3 regions of the Variovorax sp. GW821-FHT10B04 genome follow, and region 3 is predicted to be linked to each of the others. Evidence: predicted binding sites of a transcription regulator. Region 3 holds the regulator's gene; each other region holds the start of a gene.
What was found. Region 3 encodes FNR, which switches genes on or off when oxygen is low (the NO sensors DNR and NnrR bind a similar motif). Its sites were predicted from a motif close to TTGATNNNNATCAA; they were not measured.

Region 1 (5,215 bases), on a different contig from region 3:
GTTCGACCCCACCAAGGTGCGCCTGCAGTGGGCCGGCCAGTTCGAGAACCAGCAGCGCGCCCAGGCGCGGCTGGGCACGTCGCTCGCGATCGTCGTCGGGATCATGGCGGTGCTGCTGTTCTTCCAGTTCGGCCAGGTCCGCCAGGTGGCGCTGATCCTCGGCGTGGTGCCGATGGCCATGCTGGGCGGGCTGATCGCGGTGCACGTGGCGGGCGAAACGCTCAACGTGGCGACGGCGGTCGGCTTCATCGCGCTGTTCGGCGTGTCGATCCAGAACGGGATCATCATGGTTTCCAACTTCCGGCGCGTGCGCGGCGAAGGGCTCGCGCTGCGGGCCTCGGTGCTCGAAGGCGCGGCCGAGCGCCTGCGGCCGGTGCTGATGACGGCGACCGTGGCGTCGATCGGCATGCTGCCCGCGGCGCTGGCCACGGGCGTGGGCACGGACGTGCAGCGCGGGCTGGCGACGGTGGTGGTCGGCGGGCTGGTCGTGTCGACGCTGTTGACGCTGTTCATCCTGCCGGCGCTGTACTTCGCGCTCGAAGCCTTCTTCGAGCGCAAGGAGGATGACTCGCGCGCGCGCAGGGCCGCCGAAGAAACCGGATCGGAGGCCGCATGAATCCGAAACCCATCCTTGCGGGCGCACTGGCGGCGGGTCTGGCGCTGCTGCTGGCCGGCTGCGCAGCGGGGCCCGACTACGCACGGCCGCCGCTGGACCTGCCCGAGCGCTACGTGGCCGCACCGGCCACGGCCCCGCAGACCGAGGTGGCGAGCGTTGCCCTGCCGCGCCTCGCGACCGATCTGGACGTGCCTGCGCAATGGTGGCAGGCCTTCCATTCCGAAGCGCTGAACGCACTGGTCGCGCGGAGCCTGGCGGGCAGTCCGACGCTGGAGGCGGCCGATGCGGCACTGCGGGCCGCGCAAGAGAACGCAGCCGCCGAACAGGCGGCGTTCTGGCCCGCCGTGGGCGTGAACTACGCACCGACACGCCAGCGCGTGGCCGACGCCGTGGCCAGCCCGGTGGCGTCCGACGCCAGCCTCTACACGCTGCATACCGCGCAACTCAGCGTGTCGTACACGCCCGACGTGTTCGGCGGCACGCGCAGGCAGGTCGAAGGGGCACAGGCGCAGGCCGAGACCCTGCGCTTCCAGCGCCTGGCAGCGCGGCTCACGCTCAGCAGCAACGTGGTGGCGGCGGCCATCACCGAAGCCTCGTTGCGCGCGCAACAAAGCGCCACGCGCGAGATCGCCGATGCACAGCGGCAGGTGCTCGATGCCTATCGCCGGCAACTGCGGCTCGGCCAGGTCGCACCGGCCGATGTCGACGCGCAGGAGGCCTCGCTGGCCGCAACCGAGGCCACGCTGCCACCGCTCGAACGCCAGTTGGCGCAGCAGCGCAACCTGCTCGCCACGCTCGCGGGCCGCTACCCGTCGCAGGGCGTCGAGGCGCAATTCGACCTCGACACGCTGCAACTGCCCGCCGCGCTGCCGCTGAGCCTGCCGTCGACGCTGGTCGAGCACCGCCCCGACGTACGCGCTGCCGAAGCGCAGTTGAAGGCCGCGAGCGCCGCCATCGGCGTGGCGGTGGCGGCTCGGCTGCCGAGCCTCACGCTGAGCGCCAATGCGGGTTCGTCGGCCTATGCGCTGTCGCAGTTGTTCAAGGGGCCGGGCCTGTTCTGGACACTCGCGGCCGGCGTGACGCAGCCGCTCGTCGACGGCGGCGCGCTGGCGCACCGCGAGGCCGCGGCCCGCGCCGGATTCGACCAGGCCGCGGCACAGTACCGCGCCACGGTGCTGGCCGCTTTCCAGGATGTGGCCAATACGCTCGACGCGATCGACACCGACACACGCGCCGTGCAAGCCGCGGAGAAGGCCGAGCGCACGGCGTCCCGGAGCCTGGCGCGCACGCAGCGCCAGGTGCAGTTGGGCGACGCCAGCGCGTTGGGCCTGCGGCTGGCGCAACAGGCGCAGCAACAGGCCCGGCTCGGGCTGGTGCAGGCGCGAGCGCTGCGGCTGAGCGACGCGGCCGCGCTGTTCCAGGCACTTGGCGGCGGCTGGTGGAACGCGGCCGGCGACACGGCTGGCGCCGCGCCCTCGCCCACCGCCGCGCTCGCCGTGGCGGCGACACCGCCCGGCAGGCCATGAAGACCGGCACCGCCGCCTGCACTCGCACCTGCGCCTGCATCTGCGTGTCGTGGGCGCTGGTGTCCGGCGGCTGCGCGCCGCTCGGCACGGCGGCGGTCGATGGCGCCGGCTGGCGCCCGGCCCAGATCGTCGCGATCGGACGCGCCAGCGAACTCGCCGCCACGGCCAGCCGCGATTGCGGCCCGATCGGCGATGCCGATCCCTATGTCCTGGTGCGCTACCACAGCAGCGGCGTGCATTCGCGCTCGCTGGGGACCGGCCACGTGCCGCCCGGCGCCTCGCTCCAGGTCGGTGACATCGTGTTCGTGAACATCCGGGATTGCGACGCCCCCTTGGCCATGCAGGCACCCGCGCTTCGCTGAGCCGAGAGGCCCGGGCAGCGCCACGCCCCTTTGCGTTGCATCAACATCCCGCCGCGCCCTGCATGCCATCCTCCAGGCACGCTCACCATCTGCAGGATCCGCCATGCGCACGCACGCCACCGCCCAGATCATTCGCCAGGAACACGCGGCCCTCTCGGCCATGCTGCGTTCCATCGAGATGCTGCTGGCGCGGCATCGGCAGCGCGGCACGCTGCCCGACTTCGGCGTGCTGCGCGCGATGCTGTTCTACGTCGACGAATTCCCCGAGAAGCGCCATCACCGAAAGGAATCGGAACTGCTCTTCCCCAAGCTGCGGGCCCGCACGCCGGTGTCGCGCGAGCTGCTCGACCGGCTCGACGACGACCACGCGCGCGGCGAGCGGAAGATCCGCAACGTCGAGCATGCGCTGCTGGCCTTCGAGATGATCGGCGAGCCGCGCCGCGAGGCCTTCGAGCTGGCGGTGGAGCGCTACGTCGAGTTCTACCTCGCGCACATGGCGCTGGAGGAAAAGGAGATCCTGCCGCTCGCCGAGCGCGTGCTGACCGAGGCCGACTGGGAAGAACTCGACCGCGCCTTCGAGGCCAATCGCGACCCGTTGACCGGCCATCCGCCCGAAGCCGACTACCGCGCGCTCTTCACGCGCATCGTCAACGTGCTGCCGGCGCCGATCGGGCTGGGCGACGAACGCTGAGCCCGCGGCACCGCCCCGGCGGACGCCGGTGATGCGTCAGGCGCCGAAGAAGCGCAGCAGCGACTGGTTCGTTTCTTCCGCGCGCTCGAACTGCACCCAGTGCCCGGCGCCGTCGACCACGACACCTTCCCGCAGCGGATGGCCGGCCGTCAGGCTTGCAACCAGCGGACGCGGGTCGGCCGTGACGTCGTACTCGCCCCACAGCAGCAATTGCGGCACGCCGCGCGCGTCCATCGTGTCGAGCGCGTCTTCCAGCCCGCCGCCTTGCGACACCTCCTTGCTGCGGTAGCGCGTGCCGTGGCACGAGATGTCGTGGATCGTGAAGGCCAGCGCGTCGATGGCCGCCTCGTCGTGCAGCATCAATGCGGCCAGGTTGTGGCGCAGCGCGGCGACTTCGGCCGCGCGATCGGGCGCAGCGCGCCAGTTGATCATGTCGACCCGCAAACGGCGCAAGGTGCCATGGCCACCGCTGCCGAGCAGCGCGATGCGGCGGATCGCACCGCGCCGCAGCGCGAAACGGGCGGCGGTCAGTCCACCGAAGGAAAAGCCCGCGAGGTCGATCGGCGTGCCGGCGCCGATCAGCTGGTCGAGCGTGCCGCCGAGCGCTGCCAGCAGCGGGTCGAGCGGCGCTTCGCCCGGTGCGGCCGGCGGCGGTACGCCGGAATCGTGGAAACCAGGCATGTCGGGCAGCCACAGCGTGTGCCGCGCGGACAGCGCCTCGACGTTGCGCAGCCAGTGCATCCAGCTGCCGTGGCCACCGTGCAGCAGCACCAGCGGCGGCCGGCCGGGCACGGCATCGGGCGGGCCGAAGCGGCGCCAGCGCACGCGCGTGCCCTCGTGTTCGGCGTCATGGTGGATCGACAGGGCGTCGATGCGGGCGATCGCGGCGCGCGCGTCTTCGTCGGAGAGCGTGGGGGAAGGGTTCATGGCGGCGTCGATTTTCCGGGCGGGTGCAGAGGACCGGATTGATCCGGCGGCATGCCGGGTTATTTGAATGGCATTTTGCCGATCGTTACAACATCGTTAATATTTGTGAATGTTGCAACGTTCATCCGTTTCTTCAGCCGACTACCGTCCCGTCGAGGAAAAGCCGACGCGCAAGCAGCGCGGCGTCCTCGCGGTGGGTTATGTCTGCAGCGTCGCACTCTGGGTCGTGGCGCTGGGGTCGGCATTCCGGTCCTTCGTCCACTGAAAGCACCAAAGGCGAAGGCCATCGGCTCCGCCGGAACCCGTGCCGCCGGTCACGGCAGCATGCGCTGCAGTTCGCGCTCCTTGTCGATCCACTGGTGCTTGAGCGCACCCAGCACGTGCAGCGCGAACAGCCCATACAGCACGTAACCCGCCCACTCGTGCAGCAGGCCGAAGGCGTCGTGCAGCATTTCCTTGGTGTCGGGCGCGATGTCCATGATCCAGCCGATGCGCGGCCACGGCACCAGGCCGAACAGCTGCATCGGATGCGTCGCCGCGTCCTTCCAGGCCGAATCGTGCATCCAGCCCGACAGCGGCAGCAACAGCATCAGCAGGTACAGGCCGAGATGTGCCGCATGCGCGCCGAAGCGTTCCAGCCGACCGTAGGACGGCGGCATCGCGGGCGGCCGGTGCGTGAAGCGCCACAGGATGCGCAACAGCACCAGCCCCAGCACCGTGATGCCGAGCGATTTGTGGGTGTCGATCGCTGGGCGGATCCAGTCCTCCGGAAAGCGATCGACGAGCAGGATCAGCGCGATATTGACCGCCATGAGCAAGGCGATGAGCCAATGCAGGATGATCGCGGGCCGGGTGTAGCGTGTTTCGGAGGACATGCGGGAATTCTCGGGCCGTCGGCGAGTCGCACCGACAACGGCCCGCGGGTTCCGGGGCTTTTTGATGCCATCCGAAACCGTTGGCGCAGCCTTTGCGTACCCAGTCCACCTTCCCGGATCACCGCTTGAACGACGCCCTCTCCAGCGCACTCTCCCGCGCCTTCGCCGCCGCCTCGCCCCGGCTCTCGCCGCCCCCGACGCCCTTGCGCAGCTGGCTC
Region 2 (5,215 bases), on a different contig from region 3:
CAGCGCATTCCGGCCGGCAGCGTCGGCACGACGCTCGCGGGTGGCACTGCTGCACGCATCTTCACCGGCGCCCAGATACCCGAAGGCGCCGACGCGGTCGTCATGCAGGAAGAGACGACCGCATTGCCGCAGGACGGCTCGCTCGGCCAGGTGCGCGTCGACGCGTCGCCGACCGTCGGTCAGTGGATCCGCCGTGCCGGCGAGGACGTGGCGGCCGGCGATGTCGTGCTGGCACGCGGCAGCCGCCTGACACCGGCCGCGCTGGGCCTGGCGGCCAGCGTCGGCCTGGACCGGCTGCAGGTCGCGCGACGCCCGCGCGTCGTGCTGCTGTCGACCGGCGATGAGCTCGTGATGCCCGGCGAAGTCGCGCCGGAAGCGATGAAGCCCGGCGCCATCTACAACTCCAACCGCTTCTTCATGCGCGCGCTGCTCGCGCGGCTGGGTTGCGAGGTCAGCGACCTGGGCATCGTGCCGGACCGGCGCGACGCGACCATCGAGGCCCTGCGCGGCGCGGCGGCGAGCAACGACCTGATCGTCACCACGGGTGGCGTTTCGGTCGGCGAGGAAGACCACATCCGTGCAGCGGTCGAAGCGCTCGGCGAACTCCAGATGTGGTCGCTCGGCATCAAGCCTGGCAAGCCCTTCGCCTATGGGCGGATCGGCAACGCACACGTCACCGGCCTGCCGGGCAATCCGGTGTCGAGCTTCATGACTTTCGTGCTGCTGGTGCGGCCGTTCCTGCTGGCGTTGCAGGGGGCGGCTCGCGTGGCACCGCCTGCGGTCGCCATGCGCGCAGATTTCGACTGGCCGCGTGCCGACAAGCGTCGCGAGTTCCTGCGGGCACGGCGCAACTCAGCCGGTGGACTCGACCTGTTTCCCAACCAGAGCTCGGGCGTGCTGACCTCGGCGGTCTGGGGCGACGGCGTGGTCGACACGCCCGCCGGCCAGCCGGTCAAGGCCGGCGACATCGTCCAGTTCATCGCTTTCGAATCGCTGCTGGCATGAAGATCTCGATCCGTTATTTCGCTTCGGTGCGCGAAGCGCTCGGCGGCGGCGACGTCGTCGACACCCAGGCCGCCACACTGGCCGAACTGCGCGACGAGCTCATCGCGCGCGACGAGGCGCATGCGATGGCGCTGGCGCGCGGCAGGGCCGTGCGGATGGCGCTCGACCAGGTGATGAGCGCCGAGAGCGCGCCGCTGCGTGAGGGCAGCGAGGTCGCGTTCTTCCCGCCCGTCACCGGCGGCTGAACGCAGCCTGCGGCGCCGCGAGCACGTCGTGTGCCGCGCGCAGCCGCTCGGTCAGCTCGGCGCTGGCCGCCGTCATCGGCGCACGCAATTCGGCCGACATGGCGAGATCCTGTGCGAGCAACGCCTTCACGGGCGCCGGATTCGGCTCCGCGAAGAGCAGTCCGATCAACGGCGTGAGTGCCTGCCACTCGGCGCGTGCCTCGGCCATCTGTCCATCTGCCAGCAGCTCGATCAAGCGCACGAAGCGCGCCGGCTGAAGATGCGCGCTGGCGGCGATCGCTCCGCTGCCGCCTTCAGCCAGCAGGCTGAGCATCTGCGCGTCTTCCCCGGCCAGCACCTGCAGGCGGCCATCCGCGATCAGGGCGCGCGTCTTGGCCGCATCGCCGCCGCAGTCCTTGATGGCGCGGATGTTCGGATGGGATGCAAGCGCCAGCAGGGTGTCGAGCGCGAGCGTGCTGCCGGTCCGGTAGGGAATGTCGTAGAGCAGCACCGGCGCGGGGCTGGCATCGGCGATCGCTCGAAACCAGTCGATCAGTCCGGCTTGCGACGGGCGGATGTAGCTGGGCGCCGGCACCAGCAGGCCGGCCGGCTGCAGCGCTGCCAGGCGCCTCACCCAGGCCAGCGTCTGGCCGAGATGGCTGCCGCCGATGCCCATGATTCGCGGCAGCGCCGGTGCTGCCGCGGCCACGGTGGCGAACACCGCCAGTTGCTCGTCGTCGTCGAGCGCGGCAGCTTCACCGGTCGAGCCGCAGACGACGAAGCCCGCAATGCCGCTCGGCGCCAGCTGGCGCACGAGTGCCTCGAGTGCCGGATGGTCGACCGCGCCGTCACGGAACGGCGTGACGAGCGGTATCCAGAGGCCGGAGAAGTCGGCGGGAGCGCGTTCGGAAGCGTCGATGGGCGACGTGGGAGTTCGATGGGATTGCACGCAGGTTTCCTTCAGGAAAGCGACCGATGGATGAACCATCGTCCGATGCGCGCACACGACCCGCGGGGTCCTCTGGAGAGGCTTCGGTTCCGTCGCTCATCCGACGACGGAACCGAAGCTCCGGTCAGACGAGCTTTGGTTTTTTCGCTTTGCCGGCCACGTGCGCGCAGGCCGTCGCACGGAGCGACGGCATGGCGGACGAGGTACGGCAAGGCATCGCAGGAGTCTAGCCTGATGCCACAATTCAGGCATGAGCAGCGCGCGCGTTTCCATCCAGACCGGTGATTTCGACCTGCAGCAGGAGGTCATGGCGTTGCATGCGGGCGACAGGCGCGTGGGCGCGATCTGCAGCTTCATCGGCACGGTGCGCGACCGCAGCCAGGGCAGCGAGGTCAGCGCGATGGAGCTCGAACATTACCCCGGCATGACCGAGAAGGCGATCGAGGCCATGATCGACGAGGCACAGCGCCGTTTCGACATCTTCGGCGCGCGCGTGGTGCACCGCATCGGCATGCTGGAGCCGACCGACCGCATCATGATGGTGGCGGTGATCTCGGCGCATCGCGGCCAGAGCTTCCAGGCCTGCGAGTTCCTGATGGACTATCTGAAGACCCAGGCGCCGTTCTGGAAGAAGGAACAGACGCCCGAAGGCGCACGCTGGGTCGACGCCCGCGTGGCCGACGACGCCGCGCTTGCGCGGTGGGGCGTCGACGCGCCGAACGCCTGAGGGCGCGCGCCCCGGGTCATCCGGCAGCGGGGCGCTGCGCGGGCCTTGATCCAGCGCAAGGAACGGCCGACCCGACGATGCGGGCGCGTCCTGCGCCCTTGAAGCCGGGCGCCGCTGCCCAATATGGTTCGCAATACGGAAGCACAAGGCACACGAGGCTTTTCAACATGCGACAAGACAAACTCACCACCAAATTCCAGGAAGCGCTGGGTGACGCGCAATCGCTCGCGCTCGGCAACGACAACGCCTACATCGAACCGGCCCATCTGCTGGTGGCGATGCTGCGGCAGGACGACGGCCCACGCGCGCTGCTGGAGCGTGCCGGCGTCAACGTACCCGGCCTGACGCAGGCGGCGGAAGCGGCCATCAAGAAGCTGCCGCAGGTGCAGGGCGGCGACGCGGTGCAGGTCGGCCCCGAGCTCGGCAAGCTGCTGCAGGCGACCGAGAAGGAAGCCATCAAGCGCAACGACCAGTTCATCGCCGGTGAGCTGTTCCTGCTGGCGCTGGCCGACAGCAAGGCCGACATCGGCAACCTGGCGCGCAGCCAGGGCATGACGCGCAAGTCGCTCGAAGCCGCGATCGACGCGGTCCGCGGGGGCCAGGGCGTGAACAGCGCCGACGCCGAAGGCCAGCGCGAGGCGCTCAAGAAGTACTGCCTCGACCTGACCGAGCGCGCCCGGCTCGGCAAGCTCGATCCGGTGATCGGCCGCGACGAGGAAATCCGCCGCGCGATCCAGGTGCTGCAGCGCCGTACCAAGAACAATCCGGTGCTGATCGGCGAGCCCGGCGTCGGCAAGACCGCCATCGTCGAAGGCTTGGCGCAACGCATCGTCGCGGGCGAAGTGCCCGAGTCGCTCAAGGGCAAGCGCGTGCTGTCGCTCGACATGGCGGCCCTGCTGGCCGGCGCCAAGTTCCGCGGTGAGTTCGAGGAACGCCTGAAGACCGTGCTCAACGAGCTGGCCAAGGACGAGGGCCAGACCATCGTCTTCATCGACGAACTGCACACCATGGTCGGCGCCGGCAAGGCCGAGGGCGCGATGGACGCGGGCAACATGCTCAAGCCGGCGCTGGCGCGCGGCGAGCTGCACTGCGTCGGCGCCACCACGCTCGACGAATACCGCAAGTACATCGAGAAGGACGCCGCGCTGGAGCGCCGCTTCCAGAAGATCATCGTGGGCGAGCCGTCGGTCGAGGCGACCATCGCCATCCTGCGCGGCCTGCAGGAGAAGTACGAAGTCCACCACGGCGTCGACATCACCGACCCGGCCATCGTGGCCGCGGCCGAACTGAGCGACCGCTACATCACCGACCGTTTCCTGCCCGACAAGGCGATCGACCTGATCGACGAGGCCGCGGCCAAGATCAAGATCGAGATGGACTCGAAGCCCGAGGTCATGGACCGGCTCGACCGCCGGCTGATCCAGCTGCAGATCGAGCGCGAAGCCGTGCGCCGCGAGAAGGACGAGTCCTCGCTCAAGCGCTTTGCGCTGATCGAGGAAGAGATCGCCAAGCTGCAGAAGGAGATCGCCGACTACGACGAGATCTGGCAGGCCGAGAAGGCCCAGGCGCAGGGCAGCGCCCACGTGCGCGAAGACATCGACAAGATCAAGTTCCAGATCGCCGAGTTCACGCAGAAGGGCGACTTCAACAAGGTCGCCGAACTGCAGTACGGCCAGTTGCCGGCGCTCGAGAAGCGGCTGAAGGAAGCGCAGGAGAGCGAAACCAGCAAGGGCAAGTCGAGTGCGCCCACGCTGCTGCGCACCCAGGTCGGCGCGGAGGAGATCGCCGAAGTCGTGGCGCGTGCCACCGGCATTCCGGTGTCCAAGCTGATGCAGGGCGAGCGCGACAAGCTGCTCATGATGGAAGACCGCCTGCACGAGCGCGTGGTCGGCCAGGACGAAGCCATCGGTGCGGTCGCGAATGCGATCCGCCGCTCGCGCTCGGGTCTCTCCGACCCGAACCGCCCGACCGGTTCCTTCCTATTCCTCGGCCCGACGGGCGTGGGCAAGACCGAGCTGTGCAAGGCGCTTGCGGGCTTCCTGTTCGACAGCGAAGACCACCTGATCCGCATCGACATGAGCGAGTTCATGGAAAAGCATTCGGTGGCTCGCCTGATCGGCGCGCCGCCCGGCTACGTGGGCTACGAGGAGGGCGGCTACCTGACGGAAGCCGTGCGCCGCAAGCCTTACAGCGTGCTGCTGCTCGACGAGGTCGAGAAGGCGCATCCGGACGTGTTCAACATCCTGCTGCAGGTGCTGGACGACGGCCGCCTGACCGATGGCCAGGGCCGCACCGTGAACTTCAAGAACA
Region 3 (5,215 bases):
AACTACCTCCAGTGCCAGCCTGGCGACCTGCTCGTGTACGAGGCCCCTTCCGAGCCGGGCGTCCAGCCGCGCTCAACACTCGGCGCCCCGCAGTGAAGTTCAGGCGCACCACAGCGCGACCTGCCGCCACACATCCATCCAGATCGCCTGCAGCGCAACGCCCGCCAGCAACGCACCGGCGATGCGCGTGCCCCAGGCCTGGCGCGCGACGTCGAGCCGCCAGCGCAGGCGCTGCCAGAGCCACGGCGCCGCCACCAGCGACACGGAGGTGCCCGCAGCGAACGCCGCCATGACGACGGCGCCCTGCCAGGGTCCATTGCCCAGCGAAGCCAGCATCAGTGCCGAATAGAGCAGACCGCAGGGCATCGCCAGCCAGAGCACGCCGGCGGCGAACACGCCGCGCAGCGAGCCGGCCAAAGGGCGCAGCCATTCGCCGACCCGACGACCGACCTGATGCGCCCACAAGGGCTGTCGCCCCATGATCGCCAGCACCGCGCCCCAGGCGAACACGAAGACGTGCAGCAGCACCCACAGCGGACGCAGTGCCGCCACATGCGCACTGGCGAACCCCAGGCCCTGCACCGTCGCCGCGGCCATGGCACCGCCGGCCGCATAGCCGAGCATCCGGCCTGCGTGCAGCGCCATGGTGGCCGCACCGTTCCCGGGAACGGCCATGGCCGCCGGCGACGCCAGCGTGGTCGCGATGCCGCCGCCGGGCAGACGCGCACGTGCGAGCCGCACTGCGCCCGCGCAGGCCGCGCCGCACATCGCGACGCAGTGCGGGCCGCCGGCCAGGCCCATCAGCAGTGCGGTGCCGGCCAGCGCGGTCTGCATCGCGCGCCCTAGATGATTCGCGAGAAGCGCGTGCGGTTGCGATCGGCCTGCAGGTAGCGGTCAAACACCATCGCGATGCCGCGCACGAAGAACCAGCCGGTGGCAGTGACCTGCACGCCGCGCGCATCCAGCACGACCAGGCCCGTCGCCTCCAGCGGTGCGAGTGCCGCCAGCTCGGCTTCGAAGTAGCGCCGGAAATCGATCAGGTGCGCGAGTTCGATCGACTCGAAGTCGACCCGGCCCTGGCACATCAGCGCCATGATCACCGAGCGCCGCAGCACGTCGTCGCGCGACAGCGCCAGGCCGCGCACCACCGGCAGGCGGCCCTGGCCGATCAGGTCGTAGTACTCCTCCAGCGTCTTCGCGTTCTGGCTGTAGGTCGCACCGACACGGCCGATCGCCGACACGCCGAGCGCCACCAGGTCGCAGTCCGGCTGCGTGCTGTAGCCCTGGAAGTTGCGGTGCAGCCGTCCTTGGCGCTTGGCGATCGCGAGCGGGTCGTCGGGCAGCGCGAAATGGTCCATGCCGATGTAGACATAGCCGGCCGCCGTGAGCGCCGCGATCGAGCGCGACAGCATCTCGATCTTCGTCGCCGCGTCGGGCAGCTCGTCGCCATGGATGCGCCGCTGCGGCTTGAAGCGCTCGGGCAGGTGCGCATAGGCATAGAGCGCGATGCGATCGGGGCGCAGCGTGCAGATCTGCGCCAGCGTCTGGTCGAAGGACGCGGCGTTCTGCCGCGGCAGGCCGTAGATCAGGTCGACGTTGAGCGAGCCGAAGCCGAGCCGGCGCGCGGCGGCGACCAGGTCGAACACCTGCTGCGCGGGCTGGATGCGGTGCACCGCCTTCTGCACGGCCGGGTCGAAGTCCTGCACACCGAAGCTGAGCCGGTTGAAGCCCAGCGACGCCAGTTCGGCGAGCCGCTTCTGGTCGATGGTGCGCGGGTCGACCTCGACCGCGTACTCGCCGCCCGGCACCAGCGTGAAGGCCGCGCGCAGCATGGCCATCAAGCGCCGCAGTGCAGCGTCGTCGAGAAAGGTCGGCGTGCCGCCGCCCAGGTGCAGCTGGCTGACGACGGCGCCTCGGCCAAGCTGTGCCACCTGCAGTGCGATCTCGCGCTCCAGGTGGTCGAGGTACTCGTCGGCGCGCTCGTGGTGCCGCGTCACGATCTTGTTGCAGGCGCAGAAATAGCAGAGCGATTCGCAGAACGGGATGTGGACGTACAACGACAGCGGCATCGCACCGCCGCGTGCGCCGGCCGCGCGCTGCCGCAGCGCCTGCCCGTAGTCGTCGGCGCCAAAGGCCTCGACGAAGCGGTCCGCCGTCGGATAGGACGTGTAGCGTGGCCCGGCCACATCGAAGCGGCGCAGGGTGTCGGGCGTCAGGACCGGCGTCGCGGTGATGGCGGTGGAAGCAGAAACGGCAGAAGTGCCAGAAGCGCCAGCCATGGGCGCAGCGGGATCGGCAAGGACGGAAATCGGCATGCAGGCACTGTGCCGCCAACGGCCGCCCTCTCCCTTGACGTGGATCAATCCGCCTGCGGGACCGCCTGCCGACAATCCGGCAAAAGGGACTCACACCGACCGCGCTGCCGAGACAGGCGGCCGGCCGACACCGCCTGCGCCATGACACCCGAAACCATCAAGATCGCCTGTTCCAACTGCAACCTTCGCGAGCTGTGCATGCCCGTCGGGCTGAACGCCTCGGAGCTCGAGCGCATCGACGAGATCGTCGCGACCCGGCGCAAGGTCAAGCGGCGCGAGGCGCTGTTCCACAACGGCGAACGCTTCACGTCGCTGTTCGCGATCCGCACGGGCGTCTTCAAGACCCGCGTGACGACCGAGGACGGCCGCGACCAGGTCACCGGCTTCCAGATGGCGGGCGAGATCATCGGGCTGGACGGCATCGTGAACGACCGCCACACCTGCGACGCCGTCGCGCTCGAAGACGCCGAAGTCTGCGTGATGCCGTTCGAGCGCATCGAGGAGCTGTCGCGCGAGGTGACGGCGCTGCAGCGCCACGTGCACCAGATCATGAGCCGCGAGATCGTGCGCGAGCATGGCGTGATGCTGCTGCTGGGCAGCATGCGTGCCGAGGAACGCTTGGCGGCCTTCCTGCTGAACCTGGTGCAGCGCCTGCATGCGCGCGGCTTCTCGGCGTCCGAACTCGTGCTGCGGATGACGCGCGAAGAGATCGGCAGTTATCTCGGGCTCAAGCTTGAGACGGTGAGCCGCACGCTGTCGAAGTTCGTCGAGGACGGGATTGCGGAGGTGCAGCAAAGACACGTGCGGATCGTGGATGCGGAGGCGCTGCGGCGTCTTGTGAATTCGCCGGCTTGTTGAGGGGGGTGGGCTGAGCGGGCTAATGCGCTGCTTTGCAGCGGTCGCTGACGATCGCTCTGCCGTGTGGGCTGTCAGCAATGTGCCCAAAGCCGAAATTGATCGGGTGGTAGCAGAAGGCTGTCTGGAGTCGCTGGCTTTTTGGCGAGCCAGCGGCCGCTGCTAAGTCAGTGCGACATGCTCACGTCAGCCGACGCGATGCTCGGCAAACGGAAGACCCAACCAGCGCCCGAAAAGCGACTACTTTCGAGTGCGCCAATCCTTGGTGTACAGCAGGTCGTCGTGAGCGAGTTTCAAGACTGTGAAGCGCTTTAACAGCTGCTCCACTTCCGGCCCAAACTTCTTCGCCTCATCGAACGACAGAAAAATCTGCTTCGACTGCATGGCTGCCAGGATGCGCAAAATGCGCGCCGTCGCTGGCACCTCGATGTTCTTGTAGATGACCGAGTCGTGAAGCGCCATCGGCAACTTGGTGAGCGACAGCATCGCCAGGTCAAACCCCACCAGGCCTGCGAAGGACTTGCCAGTGCCGGTGTCGTCTGGTGAGGTGAAGAGATAAGACCCAGCATTCCTAATGCGGAGTTCTGAGGCGACCCGCGACGGGCCGTAGACCACCTTGTTGAACGACCTGAGCTTGCCGTTCACTTGGCTTTCGATGGCCAAGAAGATTCCTGCATAGATGTCTTCTAGGCGATCGTTTGAGCCTTTGACAGCAGCGTCGATGTTGACCTTGCTCTCGAAGTGATAGTTTTCGGCGGCTGCCTTGTCGACGGCGCCTTTCAGTTCGAAAACGCGATTGAACACGTCGTCAGGCAGGCCCTTCGACTGCAGCGATGCCTGGATCGCAGCATCCACTTGAGCCAGCTCAGACGCTGCTGCGCGCTCTTCCTCGACAGTGGCAGCCAGCTCATCCTTCAATTCCTTCTTGACGATGCTGCCAATTTTCTGGTGGAAGGCCTCAACCTGTTCGAGGCGCTGCACGTCAACCGTCGGGAAGAAGTCGGCGACGAGCGCAATATTGGCCGCAAGGCGCGGTGTGATGCCCGAGATCTCCCGCTCAAGGCGGCGGACCTTGGTCTGAAGTTCGATGCGATGGCTACCAAGCTCAAGCTTGCGCTGCTGCTTCTTCTGCAAGTCTTGGTCGAACAGCGACTCATAGACATTGAGGGCGCCGCTGAACCCGTTCTTCAACTGCTCAATCTGAGCTTGGTTGGACTCGATTGACCGGGTGTTCTCTAGGTACTGGGGCTTGGTGATCTTCGGGATGATGCTCGCAGTCATGGAGTCGCTGATGAGCTTCTTGCGGTTCTTCAGACCGTCCAAAGTCTTGCGCTCTAGTGCCACATCAGGGCTGCGGCCAAATAGGTCAACCAGGCGGGTGATGGCCGCCGCGACTGGTTCCTTGTCTGCGCCCACGAACGGGTGGCTTGGGTTCAGCCCGCCTTTCTTCCAAATGCGCGAAAACGGATTCACGATGGACCGGAACGTGCCCTCCAGCTCGTCCAGCCCGTACAAGCGCTTCAGCAGCCTGTTGTACTCGTCGATTCCAAGCTCGCGCTGTGCCTCATACTCTTCATTGCACTCATGCACTAGGTCAGGGCTATCGGTCGCGCGTGAAAAGCACATCCGCTCGGAACCGAACTCGAACGAAAAGTCGTAGCGATGCGGCCCAAGCTCACGGATGGCCCCCGCATCGTCCTTCTCTGCGAAGGTCGAGCCTCCGAATACGAAGTCGATGACCATGAGAACCGTGGATTTGCCAATGGAGTTCTTGGCGTCATCGTCTCCAAGGATGACGTTCAAGCCAGGGCGGAATTTAATCGGTGAATGACTGAAGTGAACGCAGCGGATTTCTTTAAGCATAGCTAATCGAGCCTGTCTCTACTTCAATGGTCAGCATGCCGAGTACGAACAACACATCCAGCGCATGCAGGAACTCCGTCGCATCCTGAAAGACGCCGTGAGTTCGGCGGTAGACGTCCTGCACGGTCTCACCCTGCGATTTGCCCATCAAGACCTTCCGCATCTTGAACAGTGTCGACTCT

Region 1: AC07PZ_RS23495 (hemerythrin domain-containing protein) is a predicted target of FNR. The motif match lies at 2,535-2,548, and genes of this name have one in related genera.
Region 2: clpB (ATP-dependent chaperone ClpB) is a predicted target of FNR. The motif match lies at 2,951-2,964, and genes of this name have one in related genera.

The regions. Positions count from the first base shown of each region.
Region 1 covers NZ_JBWKNQ010000010.1:209,152-214,366, reverse strand. Annotated here, with positions in the region: gene AC07PZ_RS23510 (efflux RND transporter permease subunit) at 1-616, shown strand, start outside; gene AC07PZ_RS23505 (efflux transporter outer membrane subunit) at 613-2,142, shown strand; gene AC07PZ_RS23500 (hypothetical protein) at 2,139-2,504, shown strand; gene AC07PZ_RS23495 (hemerythrin domain-containing protein) at 2,608-3,195, shown strand; gene AC07PZ_RS23490 (alpha/beta fold hydrolase) at 3,232-4,122, opposite strand; gene AC07PZ_RS23485 (hypothetical protein) at 4,232-4,387, shown strand; gene AC07PZ_RS23480 (cytochrome b) at 4,437-4,997, opposite strand; gene AC07PZ_RS23475 (glycosyltransferase family 2 protein) at 5,123-5,215, shown strand, end outside.
Region 2 covers NZ_JBWKNQ010000008.1:118,014-123,228, reverse strand. Annotated here, with positions in the region: gene AC07PZ_RS20110 (molybdopterin molybdotransferase MoeA) at 1-1,005, shown strand, start outside; gene AC07PZ_RS20105 (MoaD/ThiS family protein) at 1,002-1,250, shown strand; gene dapA (4-hydroxy-tetrahydrodipicolinate synthase) at 1,237-2,178, opposite strand; gene AC07PZ_RS20095 (molybdenum cofactor biosynthesis protein MoaE) at 2,429-2,905, shown strand; gene clpB (ATP-dependent chaperone ClpB) at 3,073-5,215, shown strand, end outside.
Region 3 covers NZ_JBWKNQ010000012.1:103,551-108,765, reverse strand. Annotated here, with positions in the region: gene AC07PZ_RS25165 (helix-turn-helix domain-containing protein) at 1-96, shown strand, start outside; gene AC07PZ_RS25160 (sulfite exporter TauE/SafE family protein) at 100-834, opposite strand; gene hemN (oxygen-independent coproporphyrinogen III oxidase) at 843-2,279, opposite strand; gene fnr (fumarate/nitrate reduction transcriptional regulator Fnr) at 2,457-3,173, shown strand; gene AC07PZ_RS25145 (DUF2326 domain-containing protein) at 3,411-5,033, opposite strand; gene AC07PZ_RS25140 (ABC-three component system middle component 7) at 5,026-5,181, opposite strand.